Beijerinckia sp. 28-YEA-48: one gene and its partners. The protein of the gene in region 1 interacts with the protein of each later gene in a pairwise test. Links are inferred from orthologs where the notes say so. Each region holds a gene or a part of one and is shown on either strand. Other genes may lie near its edges.

Region 1 (3,101 bases):
GCCGGCCGCCTGCTGCGCCGGGTACGCGATTTCGCCATCGTCGACAATGAAGCGGTCGTCACCCGTACGGTGGCCGACCGGGCGCTGCGCCTGCTCGATGTCGACGCCATTGGCCTCGACCAGATGGATCGGCGCTATTTAACCTTGATTGCCGAAAATTTCGGCGGCGGCCCGGTCGGCATCGAGACCATCGCGGCGGCGCTGTCGGAACCGCGCGACGCCATCGAAGACATTATCGAGCCGTATTTGCTGCAGCAGGGCTTCCTGCAGCGCACCCCACGCGGCCGCCTCCTCACCACCAACGCCTTCAAACATCTGGGCCTTGCCGAACCCAGGCGGGAGGTGCCGCAATTTGGCCTGTTTGACGATGAAGAAGATTAGGCCAAGTTCTCTTATCCCGCTTGCTCCTCCTTCCATCCGCCCCGGAGCTTGATGCTCGCCTGATGGTTACGCGCCGCGCCTTCCTCCGTCTTCTCTCCGGCCTTGTCGCGGCCGGCGCAGCGACGTCCGCTTACGGCATCGTCATCGAGCCGCTCTACCGGTTGCAGGTGACGCGCTATGCGCTGAAGCCGCGCAACTGGCCGGCCGATCTCAATCTGCGCCTCGCCATCGTCGCCGATATCCATGCCTGCTCGCCGTGGATGACGGCCGAACGCGTCGCCGGCATTGTCGCGCGCACCAATGCGATGAATGCCGATATGATTCTTTTGCTTGGCGACTATATCGCCGGCCACAAATACCAGACGCCGATCCCGCCGCATGAATGGGCCCAGGCGCTGCAGGCTTTACATGCGCCATTAGGCGTTCATGCGGTCCTCGGCAATCACGACTGGTGGCAGGACCGGGCGGCGATGAAGCGCAGCAAAGGCCCGACGATCGCCGGCCAGGCGCTCGAAGATGTCGGCATCAAGGTCTATGAAAACGACGTCGCGCGGTTTGAAAAAGACGGCAAGCCATTCTGGCTCGCGGGGCTTGGCGATCAAGTCGCTTTCGTTGCCCAGCGCGGCTGGCGCAATCCACACCACGGCATCGACGATCTTCCCGGCACGTTAGCGAAGATCACCGACGATGCGCCCATCATCCTGATGGCGCATGAGCCGGACATTTTTCCGAAAGTGCCCGATCGCGTATCCCTCACCCTCTCGGGCCATACCCATGGCGGCCAGATCCGCATCTTCGGCTATGCGCCTGTGGTGCCCTCGCACTATGGCCGACGCTTCGTCTACGGCCATGTCAACGAAGGCGGCCGCGATCTCATCATCTCCGGCGGCCTTGGCTGCTCGATCCTTCCCGTGCGCATCGGCTCGCCGCCAGAGATCGTCGTCGTCGATCTCGGCCAGCCGACGCAACCGCTGACGACCTCGCGCGCATGAACCAGCACCCGCCGCATCTTCTGCCGCTGCGTGTCTATTACGAGGACACGGATTTTTCTGGCGCCGTCTATCACGCCAATTATCTGCGCTTCATGGAACGCGGCCGCACCGAATATCTGCGCCAGGCCGGCATTCATCAGCACGAGGTTTTCGCCGGCCTGCATGGCGAAGCCTTCGGCTTCGTCGTGCATCGGATGAACATCGAATTCCGCCGCCCCGCGCGAATGGACGATCTCCTGACGGTGGAAACAACAGCCCGCGAGATTCGCGGCGCGGCGATCGATCTGGCGCAACGCGTGCTGCGCGGCGACGAAGTGCTGGCCACCGCCGACGTGCGCGTCGCCTGCGTGATCAACGGCCGCGCCGCGCGCTTACCAGCCTGGGTGCGCGAGCGCCTCGCGTAAGGTGCGTTAACGCACATCCTCGCAGCGTTCATGCACGTCGGTCCGTCATGTGATCGCCGCCCGATCGCGTCGTTTTACCGCCGTGAATTCAACGTAATTGTTGGCAGAAATCGCACCGCCGCCGGGGCTGGCTGCTCACCTTCAAGCCCCATTGGGAGACATCCATGGAGACACCCTTGCGACCGCAGACCCTTGCCTTCGCCGCAGCCTCCACATCCTTTCGCAACAGCTCTATTCTCACCATCGTTTCATTGCCCGCTTTGCTCGCCGCAGCGCCAGCCTTCGCCGCCTCTTTCGAGGTCGCGTCCAAGATCGATGCGGTCACCGTCTATCCCGATGCCGCCAGCGTCATTCGCCACGCCAGCATCGAACTGCCCGCCGGCACACATACCCTGGTGTTTCGCGGCCTGCCGATGAACCTCGACCCAGCCTCGCTGCGCATCGAAGGTGAGTCCGACGGTAAACTGTCGATCGGCTCGGTCGAATCGCGCATCGCGCCGGCCGACAATGCCCAGGCGGATTCCGCCATCGCCGAGCAATTGCGCAAGCTGCGCAACGATCGCGACATCAAGCAAACAATGATCGACACGCTCAATGCCAAGCGCGACATGATCAGCCGCTATGCGCAAGCCTCGCCGGAGAAACTTGGCGGCGACAGCGCGCCGCTCGAAATCGACAAATGGAATGCCGCCTGGGACGTAGTCGGTGGCGCCATGGGCAAGATCAACGAAGAATTGCGTGTCGCCCGCAACGATCTGCGGGATCTCGACGACAAGATCAAGACGGTGGAGAATTCAACCCGCGCACCCGACAACCGCACACGGCCGCTGCGCGAAGTGACCGTCGAGCTCGAAGCCGGCAGCGCGTTGAAAGGCAGGATGCTCCTCACCTATCGCGTCAACGGCGCGAGTTGGCGTCCGATCTACGACGCGCAGCTGACCACCGATGCGAAGGGCGGCAAGGCGTCGCTCGATCTGGTGCGCCGCGCGCTGATCTCGCAACGCACCGGCGAAGATTGGAAAGGCGTGACGCTTTCGGTCTCGACCGCGCGCGTCAATCGCGGCACCCGTGCGCCCGACATGCAGACCCAACGCCTGGCCTTCTGGGAACCGCCGGTGATCATGTCGCGCTCGGCTGCCCCCGCGCCGCCACGAGCCAAATTGAATGCGCCGGTTCAAGCCGAAGCCCAGCAATCGTCGGATGAGGCGCGCTTCAAAAAGGCCGAGGAGGTGGAGTCCAATCTTGAGACCGGCGCTTTCGAAGCCGCCTTCCGCGTGCCAGGCCGCATCGACATTCAAGGCGATGGCGGCCAGCGCGCGCTGCG
Region 2 (3,145 bases), 2.9 Mb from region 1 along the record:
CTGTCGAGCGCGCCGTCGAAATCGCCAAGGCCAAGGGCGCGCGCCGCGCCTTGATCCTGCCGGTGTCGGCCCCCTTCCATTGCGCGTTGATGCAGCCCGCTGCTGAGGCGATGCGCGAGGCTCTGGGCTCTGTCACCGTCCGTCCGCCGAAAGTGCCGCTTGTCGCCAACGTGCTGGCAGCGCCGATCAGCGATCCCAATGAAATCCGCGCCCGGTTGGTCGAGCAGGTGACCGGCACCGTCAGATGGCGTGAATCGGTGGCCTATATGGCCAGCGAAGGCATCACCACCTTCTACGAACTGGGCGCCGGCAAAGTGCTGTCGGGCCTGGTCAAGCGCATCGCCGAAGGCGCGTCGGGCATTGCCATTGGCCAGCCGGTCGATATCGAGACCTTCAAGTCGCGCCGTCCTTGATCATCAACGATCTCGGGACCCATTTCGATTCCTGTATCCATTTAAGGAGTATCCCATGTTCGACCTGACCGGCATGAACGCGCTGGTGACCGGCGCCACCGGAGGTCTCGGCGGCGCCATTGCTCGCTCGCTCCACGCCCAAGGCGCGGTGGTCGGCCTGTCGGGCACCCGCACGGAGGCGCTTGAGGCGCTGGCCGGCGAGCTTGGCGAGCGCACCCATGTCCTGCCGTGCAACCTTGGCGATAAGGAGCAGGTCGAGGCGCTGGTGCCGGCGGCCGAAAAAGCGATGGGGCAGGTCGATATCCTCATCAACAATGCCGGCATCACCCGCGACGGCCTGTTCATGCGCATGAAGGACGAGGACTGGGACACGGTGCTCGCCGTCAATCTGACCTCGGCTTTCCGGCTCTCGCGCGCCGTGCTGCGTGGCATGATGAAGCGCCGTTTTGGCCGCATCATCTCCATCACCTCGATCGTCGGCGTCACCGGCAATGCCGGCCAGGGCAACTACGCCGCCTCGAAGGCTGGCATGATCGGCATGACCAAATCGCTCGCCGCCGAGGTCGCCAGCCGCACCGTGACGGTCAATTGCGTCGCCCCGGGCTTCATCCGCAGCCCGATGACCGAGGTGCTCAACGACAAGCAGAAAGAGGCGATCATGGCCAGCATTCCGGCCGGCCGACTCGGCGAAGGAGACGACATTGGCGCCGCTGTTATCTATCTAGCAAGCCGCGAAGCGTCCTATGTGACGGGCCAAACCCTGCACGTAAATGGTGGTATGGCTATGATTTAACTCGGTAATACTCGATATTGCCGAGCTGCCCTCTAATTTGCGCCGCCTCTCGCCTTGGAAAACGAAGTATGCTACGAGCGCGCAATTCCGCCGGTCTGGTTGGCGGTGCATTGTCCTCTCAAGACAGGCGCCACAACTTTTGTTAGAAGGATCGTCCCGCGGGACAGATGAGGCCGGTTAAGGTAATGGCGGATCGGATTGGCTGACGACGCGTTTGGTTTCGCGGGTCGGTTGATGGGCAGGTCGCCAGACAGTTTCTGAAATTAACGGGGAAGTTTGAAAATGAGCGATGTCGCCGAGCGCGTGAAGAAGATTGTTGTGGAACATCTTGGTGTTGATGCCGATAAGGTAGTCGACAATGCCAATTTCATCGATGACCTCGGCGCGGACTCACTCGACACTGTCGAACTCGTGATGGCTTTCGAGGAAGAGTTTGGCGTTGAGATTCCCGACGATGCCGCTGAGACGATCGTGACGGTCGGCGACGCCATCAAGTTCTTGGATAAGGCCCAGTCGGCCTAAGTCTCGTGGCCTGAGCAATCGGGCACGTGGCTGCCGTCTCGGCGATTCATGAAAGGGCCGGGCTTTCCGGCCCTTTTGTCTTGTGCTGTTCGTTCCGCCCGTGTTCGGGCATGATGTTCTGTGGAACGCATTGAAGTATTGGGGAGATGAGGCTTGAGGCGCGTCGTCGTAACCGGAATTGGTATGGTTTCGCCGTTGGCCAACGGTGCGGAAGAGACCTGGAAGCGTATTTTGGCTTCGAAGAGCGGCGCTGGCCGAATCGAGAGATTCGAGGTGTCCGATCTGCCGTGCCAGATCGCTTGCGAGGTCCCGCGTGGCGATGGTTCCGAGCATACGTTCAATCCTGACGAGTGGATGGAACCCAAGGAACAGCGCAAGGTCGACGATTACATCCTGTATGGCGTCGCTGCTGCGACCCAGGCTCTGGCGGACGCCGATTGGGCGCCGAAAGCCTATGAAGATCAGATCGCGACGGGCGTGCTGATCGGTTCCGGCATCGGCGGCCTCAATGGCATTTACGAAACGTCGCTGATCCTCAAGGAGCGCGGCCCGCGTCGCGTGTCGCCGTTCTTCATTCCCGGCCGGCTGATCAACCTGGTCTCGGGCTATGTCTCGATCCAGCACGGGCTCAAGGGGCCGAACCATTCGGTCGTCACCGCCTGTTCCACTGGCGCCCATGCTATTGGCGATGCCGGTCGTCTGATCGCGCTCGGCGATGCCGACGTGATGGTGGCTGGCGGGGCTGAATCGGCCGTTTGCCGCATCGGCATGGCTGGTTTTGCCGCCTGCCGCGCTTTATCCACCGGTTTTAACGATCAGCCTGAGAAGGGGTCGCGGCCTTACGACAAGGATCGCGATGGCTTCGTGATGGGCGAGGGCGCCGGTTGCGTCGTGCTCGAGGAATACGAGCACGCCAAGGCGCGCGGCGCGAAAATCTATGGCGAGCTGATCGGTTACGGCCTGTCGGGCGATGCATACCATATTACCGCTCCGGCCGAGGATGGCGACGGCGCCTTCCGCTGCATGTCGATGGCGATCAAGCGGGCCGGCATTGCCGCCTCCGATCTCGATTACATCAACGCCCACGGCACCTCGACGCCATTAGGCGACGAAATCGAGCTGGGCGCGGTGCAGCGGCTCGTCGGCAATTCCGCCAGCAAGGTGTCGATGTCGTCGACCAAATCGGCGACCGGCCATCTTCTGGGCGCCGCCGGCGCGATCGAGGCCATTTTCAGCCTGCTGGCGATCCGCGACAATATCGCGCCGCCGACCCTGAATCTGGATAATCCCTCGGTCGAGACGCCCATCGACCTCGTGCCGCACAAGCCGCGGCCGCGGGAGATCAACATCGCCCTGTCGAATTCGTTTGGTTTTGGTGGAACCAATGCGTCGGTGATTTTCCGCCGGGTGCATTAAG
Region 3 (3,540 bases), 350 kb from region 1 along the record:
CGGTAAAGTGGCCCCAATGTCGTCCAACGCCAGTTTGACGTCATCGTCGGTGACTTCCTGACCGTCCACCTTGGCCAAAACCTTGGCTGTAGCCGGGGTGAGCCCTGCCAGAAAAATAGCAAGGCCGGCCGCGCCAAGCCACGGCCTAAAACGGTGAAATGTCATAGAAAGCTCCAGTAACGGCCATAGGATGGTAGGATTACTGAACCCACAATCTGTCAATTCCGTGAGTCGGACAAGCGAACGTCCCGCCTGCGCCGATTGGCCCGCCACTTCAAAGCACTCGTTTCATTGACAAGGGTGTACCCCGATCTTATTTCTCGCCCGTTTTGCGGCTCTCTGCCAGCTTCCCGCTGCGCCCGAGAGCACACCGCCCGACGCCTGGGCAGCGGAACAAGCTACAGCCGCCCGCTCGCCTAGAACGGCTCGCCGGATCAGAAGGGTTTTTGAATGTTCGCCGCCATCGCGAAAAAAATCTTCGGCTCCGCCAATGAGCGACGCCTGAAGCAATATGCGTCCAAGGTCGACGCCATCAACGCGCTGGAACCCGAAATCGCTAAGCTGAGCGACGACGAACTGCGCGCCTCGACGGAAAAATTCCGCGCCGAGCTCGCCACCGGCAAGACCCTGGACGACCTCCTGGTTCCGGTTTTCGCCACCGTCCGCGAAGCCGCCAAGCGCACCCTCGGCCAGCGCCATTTCGATGTGCAGCTGCTCGGCGGCATGGTCCTGCACGAAGGCTCCATCGCCGAAATGCGCACCGGTGAAGGCAAGACCCTGGTCGCCACCCTCGCCACCTATCTCAACGCATTGGCCGGCAAGGGCGTCCACGTCGTCACCGTCAACGACTACCTCGCCCGCCGCGACGCCGAATGGATGGGCCAGATTTACCGCTACCTCGGCATGACCGTTGGCATCATCGTCCACGGCATCGACGACGAGCAGCGCGCCACCGCCTATGCGGCCGACATCACCTACGGCACCAACAACGAATTCGGCTTCGACTATCTGCGCGACAACATGAAGTATGAGTTGGCGCAGATGGCCCAGCGCGGCCACAATTTCGCGATCGTCGACGAAGTCGACTCCATCCTGGTCGACGAAGCGCGCACGCCGCTGATCATTTCTGGCCCGTCCGAAGACAAGTCGGATCTCTACAACTCCATCAACAAGCTGATCCCCAACCTGGTGCGCGCCGATTACGAAATCGACGAGAAGCAGCGCACGGCGAATTTGACCGAAGCCGGCAACGAGCACATCGAGCAATTGCTGCGCGAGGCCGGACTGATCACCGATACGTCGCTGTACGACGCCGCCAACGTCACCATTGTCCATCACGTCCAGCAGGCGCTGCGCGCCCACACGCTGTTCCAGCGCGACAAGGAATATATCGTCCGCAACGACGAAGTCGTCATCATCGACGAGTTCACCGGCCGCATGATGCCCGGCCGCCGCTTTTCGGAGGGCCTGCATCAGGCCCTCGAAGCCAAGGAACATGTTACGGTTCAACCCGAAAACATCACCATGGCTTCGATCACCTTCCAGAACTATTTCCGCCTCTATAAGAAGCTTGCTGGCATGACCGGCACGGCGGCGACCGAAGCCAACGAATTCGCCGAGATCTACAAGCTCGACGTGGTCGAAATCCCGACCAACCGGCCGGTTTCGCGCATCGACGAAGACGACGAGGTTTATCGTTCGGCCGAAGAAAAGCTGAAGGCGATCGTCCGCGAAATCGAAGCGGCCAATGCCAGCATGCAGCCGCTGCTCGTCGGCACGACCTCGATCGAGAAGTCCGAACAGCTGGGAGAGTTTCTCAGCAAGCAGGGCTACAAGCAGATCAACTTCGACGATCCCAAGCAGCTCTCCAAGCTCTATGCCGCCGCCAACGCCGGCAAGCCGGCGAAACTCTACGCCATCCTCAACGCCCGCTTCCACGAACTGGAAGCCTATATCGTTGCCGAAGCCGGCGTGCCGGGCGCCATCACCATCGCCACCAACATGGCTGGCCGCGGCACCGACATTCAGCTCGGCGGCAACGTCGAAATGCGCGTCGCCCACGAGTTGAAGGACGTCACCGATCCGCAGCAGCGCGAGACGCGCGAAGCCGAGATCCGCAGCGAAATCGCCGCGTTGAAGGAAAAGGCCATCGCCGCTGGCGGCCTCTACATCATCGGCACCGAGCGTCACGAAAGCCGCCGTATCGACAACCAGCTGCGCGGCCGCTCCGGCCGTCAGGGCGACCCGGGACGTTCAAAGTTCTTCCTGTCGCTGCAGGACGATTTGATGCGCATCTTCGGATCCGAACGCATGGATTCGATGCTGACCAAGCTCGGCCTCAAGGATGACGAAGCCATCGTCCACCCCTGGGTGAACAAGGCGCTGGAGAAGGCGCAGCAGAAGGTCGAGGCGCGCAACTTCGACATCCGCAAGAACATTCTCAAATACGACGACGTGATGAACGACCAGCGCAAGGTCGTCTTCGAGCAGCGCCGCGAAATGATGGCGCAGGAAACGCTGGAAGAGACCGTCCACAACATGCGCTCCAATGTGGTGGACGAACTGGTCCGCAAACACGTCCCGGCCGATTCCTATCCCGAGACCTGGGATATCCCCGGCCTCACCGAAGAACTGAAAAACATTCTCAGCATCGAACCTCCCGTCGGCGATTGGGCGAAGGAAGAGGGCATCGACGGGGAACAGTTCAACGAGCGCATCGAGAAGGCGGCCGATACCGCCTATGCCGAGCGCGTCGAGAAGAACACGCCCGACGTCATGCGCTATGTCGAAAAGCAGGTCGTGCTGCAGGTGCTCGACCATTACTGGCGCGAACATCTCGTGCAGCTCGATCACCTGCGCCAGGTCATCGGCTGGCGCGGCCTCGCGCAGCGCGATCCGCTCAACGAATACAAGTCGGAAGCGTTCGACCTGTTCAACTCCTTGATCACCCGCTGGCACGAAACCGCGACCCAGCAGCTGATGCGCGTCGAAGTCTCGTTCGAGCCGGGCGCCAACCAGGATCCACTCGCCGGACAGGGTTACTCCGATCAGCCGCCGACGGCGGAAGATCTGGCCGCGATCGAGGCCATCAACGCGCAGATCGCCTCCGGTGAATTCTCCGCGACGGCCCTGGCGCCACTCTCCGCTCCGGTCCTTGCGGCGCCACGCAATCCCGACGATCCATCAAGCTGGGGTAAGGTCGGTCGCAACGAAGTCTGCCCCTGCGGCTCCGGCAAGAAGTTCAAACATTGCCACGGCGCGCTGGTCTGAGCTGACGTTCAGCATCACCGCCACATGATTGAGCCTCGGTTCTGATGAGCAGAACCGAGGCTTTTATTTTGCGGTGATTGAAAGCGCGGGAACCGTCAGGCTGTGACCATCATCTGATGGCGTCGCCGGTACGTTTCACCAACTCCGGATCGACGCGAATACCCAGGCCCGGGCACCCCGATGAACCGTGTATGAACGCCGCTGCCACGCTGCGTTCAGCAAACATCTTCTAATGTCGTCTCATCGCTTCAGTGACCTGCGGGTTTGGCA

What was found.
Region 2: the proteins of ybgC (region 1) and BLW50_RS09855 interact in binary tests that used the Escherichia coli proteins (3 or more experiments, as listed by UniProt). The link is inferred for Beijerinckia sp. 28-YEA-48 from one-to-one orthologs.
Region 3: the proteins of ybgC (region 1) and secA interact in binary tests that used the Escherichia coli proteins (3 or more experiments, as listed by UniProt). The link is inferred for Beijerinckia sp. 28-YEA-48 from one-to-one orthologs.

What each region holds. Positions count from the first base shown.
Region 1 is NZ_FNSI01000001.1:5,013,262-5,016,362, reverse strand. The notes cover bases 127-3,073. They hold ybgC (tol-pal system-associated acyl-CoA thioesterase), read left to right. Parts: upstream 127-1,369; coding sequence 1,370-1,777; downstream 1,778-3,073. Other genes in these bases: BLW50_RS23495 (mucoidy inhibitor MuiA family protein), read left to right, coding at 1,942-3,073; BLW50_RS23505 (metallophosphoesterase), read left to right, coding at 444-1,373; ruvB (Holliday junction branch migration DNA helicase RuvB), read left to right, coding at 127-381. Also shown: more of ruvB, read left to right, coding at 1-126; more of BLW50_RS23495, read left to right, coding at 3,074-3,101.
Region 2 is NZ_FNSI01000001.1:2,088,555-2,091,699, reverse strand. Bases 118-3,108 are described here. They hold BLW50_RS09855 (acyl carrier protein), read left to right. Parts: upstream 118-1,488; coding sequence 1,489-1,728; downstream 1,729-3,108. Other genes in these bases: fabF (beta-ketoacyl-ACP synthase II), read left to right, coding at 1,882-3,108; fabG (3-oxoacyl-[acyl-carrier-protein] reductase), read left to right, coding at 469-1,206; fabD (ACP S-malonyltransferase), read left to right, coding at 118-413. In the rest of the region: more of fabD, read left to right, coding at 1-117; more of fabF, read left to right, coding at 3,109-3,144. UniProt on the Escherichia coli protein: Carrier of the growing fatty acid chain in fatty acid biosynthesis.
Region 3 is NZ_FNSI01000001.1:4,658,571-4,662,110, reverse strand. The notes cover bases 85-3,470. They hold secA (preprotein translocase subunit SecA), read left to right. Parts: upstream 85-450; coding sequence 451-3,270; downstream 3,271-3,470. Other genes in these bases: BLW50_RS21900 (peptidylprolyl isomerase), read right to left, coding at 85-165. In the rest of the region: more of BLW50_RS21900, read right to left, coding at 1-84. UniProt on the Escherichia coli protein: Required for protein export, interacts with the SecYEG preprotein conducting channel.